2 regions of the Erwinia sp. 009765445 genome follow, and region 1 is predicted to be linked to the other one. Evidence: predicted binding sites of a transcription regulator. Region 1 holds the regulator's gene; the other holds the start of a gene.

Evidence for each region. Region 1 encodes PhoB, which activates phosphate uptake and scavenging genes when phosphate is short. Its sites were predicted from a motif close to CTGTCATAAAACTGNCNNAT; they were not measured.
Region 2: the regulator PhoB is predicted to act here: its motif matches at 1,362-1,381, upstream of phoA (alkaline phosphatase).

Annotation. Positions count from the first base shown of each region.
Region 1 covers NZ_JBYUWC010000015.1:71,104-74,609, reverse strand. The annotation lists gene sbcD (exonuclease subunit SbcD) at 1-622, opposite strand, end outside; gene phoB (phosphate response regulator transcription factor PhoB) at 824-1,513, shown strand; gene phoR (phosphate regulon sensor histidine kinase PhoR) at 1,537-2,850, shown strand; gene AC3Y5R_RS16915 (PstS family phosphate ABC transporter substrate-binding protein) at 2,869-3,506, shown strand, end outside.
Region 2 covers NZ_JBYUWC010000001.1:302,966-306,471, reverse strand. The annotation lists gene phoH (phosphate starvation-inducible protein PhoH) at 69-857, shown strand; tRNA gene AC3Y5R_RS01365 (tRNA-Ser) at 1,110-1,197, opposite strand; gene phoA (alkaline phosphatase) at 1,454-2,860, shown strand; gene AC3Y5R_RS01355 (hypothetical protein) at 3,027-3,506, shown strand, end outside.

The DNA of each region.
Region 1 (3,506 bases):
CGATATAGATATCGCGCACCGCGTCACTTTTGGTCACGCCCATCGTGGTCAGATGCCCGGTGGCAATGATCGGCAGCGGCAGGTCCATCGCCTCCCGCTGAGCCTGCGCTTCCTGCCAGCACTGCTGGTAATGGATGGTGATCGCTTCCAGCAGGGTTTGCTGTTTTTCATGACCTGACTGACCCGCCTTACTGGTGGTGATATCTCGCGGGCGCAGATAGGGAATAGCACAGAGCAGGGCACCAGGCTGGCCGTCGCGGGTATTGAGCAGCAGAACCTGTTCACGTGGGTCATCGCTGGCTGCGGCAATCACCCGAGTATTCAGGCAGGCCAGCAGTTCGCGGGATTCGTTCAGCGTGGCGACTGAATCATGGTTGCCGCCGAGGATCACCAGCTGGCATTGGGTCTGCTGCAGCCTGACCACAAAGCGGTTGTACAGCTCGCGGGCGTAGCTGGGCGGCGAGCCGGTATCGAAAATATCGCCTGCCACAATGATGGCATCCACCTGATGGGTTTCAGCCTGCGCCAGCAGCCAGTCCAGAAAGGCCTGGTGCTCTGCGGCCCGGCTCTTGGTGTAGAAAAACTGGCCCAGATGCCAGTCAGCGGTATGAATCACTCGCATGGGATCCCTTCGGTGCGGAAAGCTGATCCGACGATTATAAACAGCCCCGGCAAAAACCCCAGCGCGAAAGGCGTTTGCACCTTCAAAAAAGTGTTATAAAACGGTGTTCTTACCGGTGCTTTTTTCATAAAACTGTCATAAAACTGACGCATAATGACGCCGCAAATCCAGTGACATTCCGTCACAGTAGCAGGAGCAATAATGGCTAAGCGCATTCTGGTGGTCGAAGATGAAGCCCCAATCCGTGAGATGTTGTGTTTCGTTCTGGAGCAAAATGACTATCAACCTATTGAAGCTGAAGATTACGACAGTGCCATCAATCTGCTGATCGAACCCTGGCCTGATTTGATTCTGCTGGACTGGATGCTGCCGGGTGGCTCAGGCATTCAGTTTATTAAACATCTCAAGCGCGAAGCGATGACCCGCGATATCCCGGTGATGATGTTAACCGCGCGTGGTGAAGAAGAAGACCGCGTGCGTGGTCTGGAAGTGGGCGCAGACGATTACATTACCAAACCGTTCTCGCCAAAAGAGCTGGTGGCCCGAATTAAAGCGGTGATGCGCCGTATCTCGCCAATGGCTGTGGAAGAAATGATTGAGATGCAGGGACTGAGCCTGGACCCGTCTTCGCATCGCGTGATGTCCGAGACTCAGCCGCTGGAAATGGGCCCGACGGAATACAAACTGCTGCACTTCTTTATGACTCATCCGGAACGTGTTTACAGCCGCGAACAGTTGCTTAATCACGTATGGGGAACTAACGTGTACGTCGAAGATCGTACCGTTGACGTGCATATTCGCCGCTTGCGTAAAGCGCTGGAAGTCACCGGGCACGATCGTATGGTGCAGACGGTTCGCGGAACAGGTTATCGTTTCTCTGCACGCTACTGATCGTTCGCACTGGAGTCTTAACCGTGTTGGAACGCCTCTCCTGGAAGAGATTGCTGTTTGAGCTGGTGCTTGCCTGCATGCCCGCCCTGGTGCTGGGGCTGCTGGTTGGCTACCTGCCCTGGCTGCTGTTGATTTCCGTGCTGGCCGTATCAGGCTGGCACTTCGCGAATTTACTTCGTTTATCTCACTGGCTGTGGGTTGACCGCAGCATGACCCCTCCTGCCGGACGCGGCAGCTGGGAACCTCTCTTCTATGGCCTTTATCAGATGCAGGCGCGAAATCGTCGGCGTCGCCGCGAGCTGGGCAGCCTGATCAAGCGCTTCCGCAGCGGGGCGGAGTCGTTACCCGACGCGGTGGTGCTGACTACGGAAGAGGGGACGATTTTCTGGTGTAACGGCCTGGCACAGCAGATGCTGGGATTGCGCTGGCCGGAGGATAACGGCCAGAACATCCTCAACCTGCTGCGTTATCCGGAGTTCACCCGCTATCTTCGCCAGCGCGATTTCTCCCGCCCGCTGACCCTGGTGCTGAACAGTCATCGCCATTTGGAATTCCGCGTGATGCCGTACAGCGAAGGCCAGTGGCTGCTGGTAGCGCGCGATGTGACGCAGATGCATCAGTTGGAAGGGGCGCGCCGCAATTTCTTTGCCAACGTCAGCCACGAGCTGCGCACGCCGTTAACGGTGCTACAGGGTTATCTGGAGATGATGGAAGAGTCGGATATGAAGGGCGCGCTTCGCGATAAGGCGCTGCACACCATGCAGGAGCAGACCCGCAGGATGGACGGGTTGGTGAAACAACTGCTGACATTGTCCCGCATTGAAGCGGCACCGGCGCTGGATCTGCAGGAAAAAGTCGACGTGCCGATGATGTTGTGGCTGTTGCAGCGTGAGGCGGAGACGCTCAGTCAGGGACGGCATGAAATTCATTTTAATACCGATCCGAATCTGCGGGTATTCGGCAATGATGAGCAGCTGCGCAGTGCGATTTCAAACCTGGTGTATAACTCGGTAAACCATACGCCAGAAGGCACACGTATTGATATCAGCTGGCTGAAGACGTCGCAGGGAGCGCAGTTTAAGGTGAAGGATAACGGTCCCGGCATTGCGGCAGAGCATATTCCCCGCCTGACGGAGCGTTTCTACCGGGTGGATAAAGCCCGCTCACGGCAGACCGGCGGCAGCGGGTTGGGGCTGGCAATCGTGAAGCATGCGCTCAGCCATCACAACACGCGGCTGGATATCACCAGCCTGCCGGGCAAAGAGACCTGTTTCAGCTTTTCACTGCCGCCGAGGTTGATTGTCAGCAACGAATTGTCCCAGAATGCGGTTCGTTGACCGAATCGGAAGTTCAGGATGAAAAAGCTGTTTTTCGCGCTATTGTTGATGCTCAGCACGATGGCCCAGGCACAAGAGGGCATGCTGGCGGGGAACCTGACCAGCGTCGGGTCGGATACGCTGGGCAATCTTATGACCCTGTGGGGAGAGAGCTTTAACCAGCAGTATCCCGGCGTGAACGTGCAGATCCAGGCAGCCGGTTCGTCTACTGCGCCGACGGCACTGGCAGCCGGGGCGGCACAGCTTGGTGCGATGAGCCGCCCTATGCAGGCCGTTGAGCGGCAGCTGTTTGAAAACAGCTATGGCTATCCGCCACTGGCGGTTCCGGTTGCCATGGATGCGCTGGTGGTGGTGGTCAATCAGGACAACCCTCTGCAGGGGCTGAATGCGCAGCAGCTCGATTCGGTGTTTTCTGTCACCCGTCGATGTGGCGGGGCTTCTTCGATTAATCGTTGGGGAGATCTGCAACTGGGTCAGCCCGGCTGGGCGAAGCGTCCTCTTCAACGGTTCGGCCGCAACTCTGCTTCCGGTACCTGGGGCTTCTTCAAACAGCAGGCGCTGTGCAACGGGGATTTCCGTAATGATGTGGGGGAATATCCTGGCTCGGCTGCCGTGGTGCAGGCGGTGGCGGGTACCCTGAACGGCATTGGTTACGC
Region 2 (3,506 bases), on a different contig from region 1:
CTAAAGCGTTCACGTAATCGCGTCGATAATAAAGATGCGGGAAATGAAACCAACTGTAAGGTGCCACTATGGGAAGACAGAAAGCAGTGATCAAAGCTCGTCGTGAAGCAAAACGTGTGCTTCGTAGCGATTCACGCAGTCACCGTCAGCGTGAAGAAGAATCGGTCACCTCGCTGGTGCAGATGGGTGGGTTGGACTCCATTGGCATGGCTCGCGACACCCGCGACCACTCGCCGATTGAAGCCCGTAATGAAGCTCAGGCGCACTATCTCAAAGCCATAGAAAGCAAACAGCTGATCTTCGCTACCGGCGAAGCAGGCTGCGGTAAAACCTGGATCAGCGCCGCAAAAGCGGCCGAGGCCCTGATACATAAGGATGTTGACAGGATCATAGTGACGCGGCCTGTGCTGCAGGCGGATGAGGATCTCGGGTTCCTGCCCGGGGATATCTCAGAGAAATTCGCTCCGTACTTCCGGCCCGTGTATGACGTTCTGGTTAAACGTCTCGGTTCTTCCTTTATGCAATATTGTCTGCGTCCCGAAATCGGTAAGGTGGAGATCGCTCCCTTTGCCTATATGCGTGGGCGTACCTTCGAAAATGCCGTGGTGATACTGGATGAGGCGCAAAATGTCACCGCCGCTCAGATGAAGATGTTCCTGACCCGACTCGGGGAAAACGTAACCGTTATCGTCAACGGCGATGTCACCCAGTGTGACCTGCCGTCCCATGTGCAGTCTGGTCTCAGCGATGCCCTGGCCCGCTTTGAGGATGACGAGATGGTAAGCGTGGTGCGTTTTGGTAAAGAAGACTGCGTACGTTCACAGCTCTGCCAGCGTACGCTGTTGGCCTACGGTTAATCACCGTTTGACGCTGATTCTGTGAGATATAATCAAGCCCGGACGAGAGTCCGGGCTTTTTTTTGAATCATGGTGGTGAGGGGGGGATTGACTCGCTTTGCTCGCCCTTCGGGCAGTTCGTCCGCGCTGCGTCCGATCTGTCCAACCGGCTGAAGCCGGTTGTCGAACCCCGGCGGGGTTTCTCACCCACCCTCTACTGAGCTATATGCGAAAAAAAAGCCCGAACGCGAGTTCAGGCTCTTCTTTAAATTATGGCGGTGAGGGGGGGATTCGAACCCCCGATACGTTGCCGTATACACACTTTCCAGGCGTGCTCCTTCAGCCACTCGGACACCTCACCACAAATACTGCTTCGCCGGCTGGGGCGACGGGGCGCTACTATAGGGAGTCGCCTGATTCTGGTCAAGCAAAATTTTCTTTTTATTCTGGCAGGTTAAGACCTGGCCAGCTCCCGTTCCGCGCGGCTGTCAGGGCTTGCAGCCAGTGCGGGCAATTGTCATCAGGATGACATTTATCTGACGCAAAAATGACATGGTTGTGTCGCAGACTGGCTCCCTGAAACTTTTAGCAAAACTTTTTCACGGAGCGTCGACTTAATGAAACATAAAACCCTGCTCACCCTGTCCCTGATCGCCACCGTCTTATCTGCTAACGCCTGGGCTGATATTGCAGCATACAGCCGCGCTGCTCAGGGAGATATCACTCAACCGGGCGGAGCACGTCGGCTGACAGAAGATCAGACCGAAGCGCTGAAAGCCTCCCTCAGCAACAGCAAGGCGAAGAATGTCATCCTGCTGATTGGCGATGGTATGGGAGATTCAGAAATCACTGCCGCACGTAACTATGCGGAAGGGGCAGGCGGTTTTTTTAAAGGGATTGATGCTCTGCCGTTAACCGGCCAGTACACGCATTATGCGCTGGATAAAAAAACGCATAAGCCTGACTACGTCACCGATTCTGCTGCCTCGGCCACGGCATGGAGCACCGGCGTTAAATCTTATAACGGGGCACTCGGCGTGGATGTGACTGGCAAAGATCATCCGACAATAATGGAACTGGCTAAAGCCGCAGGCAAAGCAAGCGGTAACGTCTCCACGGCCGAGCTGGAAGATGCCACACCTGCCGCGCAAATTGCTCATGTCACTTCCCGTAAATGCTACGGCCCGGAAAAGACCAGTGAGATTTGCCCGGCGAACGCGCTGGAGAAGGGTGGCAAGGGATCGATAGCCGAACAGTTGCTGAATGCCCGCGCTGATGTCACGTTGGGCGGCGGTGGCAAAACATTCAGCGAAACGGCGAAGGCTGGCGAGTGGCAGGGCAAGACACTGGAAGAGCAGGCTAAGCTGCGCGGTTACCAGTTAATCAGCGATTTGAACAGTCTGAATGCAGTTACAGAAGCCAGCCAGGCTAATCCCGTGCTGGGACTGTTTGCTGGCGGCAATATGCCGGTGCGCTGGAAAGGCCCGAAAGCCACCTATCACGGTAACCTGGACGGAAAAACGGTGACCTGTGAAGTGAATGCGGAGCGTCCGGCTTCGACGCCAACCCTGGCGCAGATGACGGATAAGGCCATCCAGCTACTGAGCAAAAATGAGAACGGCTTCTTCCTGCAGGTGGAAGGGGCTTCTATCGACAAGCAGGACCACGCGGCCAATTCTTGTGGGCAGATCGGTGAAACGGTGGACCTGGACGAAGCGGTACAGCAGGCGCTGGAGTTTGCCCGTAAAGAGGGCAATACGCTGGTGGTGGTAACCGCCGATCATGCACACTCCAGCCAGATCATTGCCAATGACAGTAAAGCTCCGGGAGTGACGCAAACGCTGAATACCAGAGAGGGCGGCCTGATGACCATCAGCTACGGCAACTCAGAAGAGGATTCGCAGGGCCATACCGGTACACAGTTACGTATCGCAGCATTTGGTCCTCATGCCGCGAACGTGGTCGGGCTGACCGATCAGACTGACCTGTTCTACACGCTGAAAACGGCGATGGAGATTAAGTGATTTTAGCTGATTGACGTGTTACTGACGCTGCCGGTGCCCGCCATTATGCTGTTGCGGTGTTACAGCCCGGGCCGGCAGCTATTTTGTTAAATTTTGCACTGAACGGAACCAGGGGCACTGTTTTTTCACTCACGTTTACACCCTAACTCACCGTGTGGAAAATCCTATGTCAGTGGACAGTCTCAGATCGGCGGGCTACATCAATCATCCGCAACCATCAGAAAACAGTTTTGGTTCAGGCTTTGGGACTTCGGATCTGTCCTGTAAAACAAACACCTCAGGACAGTCTGGCGGCGGTATTAATTATGGCGCGACACAATCTGGTGGCAGTGCCCTGAACTTCGGCAACAGCATGTCGCAAAGTCGTTCTGCGGTTGATGAAGTTGGTTCTGGCAGCAACACACAAAATTCCGGCGGAGAACTCAACCAGCAGATTTTGCAGGTAGTGAGTGAACTGCTCAAAATGGTGATGCAGCTTCTGCAGCAAAATAGTGGCAACAGCAATAACGACAGCAGCAGCTCGCCAGCAACAAGTTCTGGAAGTTCAGGCAGTAGTCCATCAGCCGCTGATGTTGGAGCGGCAACCGCCAGCAACGTAGCGCAACCGCAGGAGAATGCTGGCGCTAGCACCCCGGCGCAATCAGCA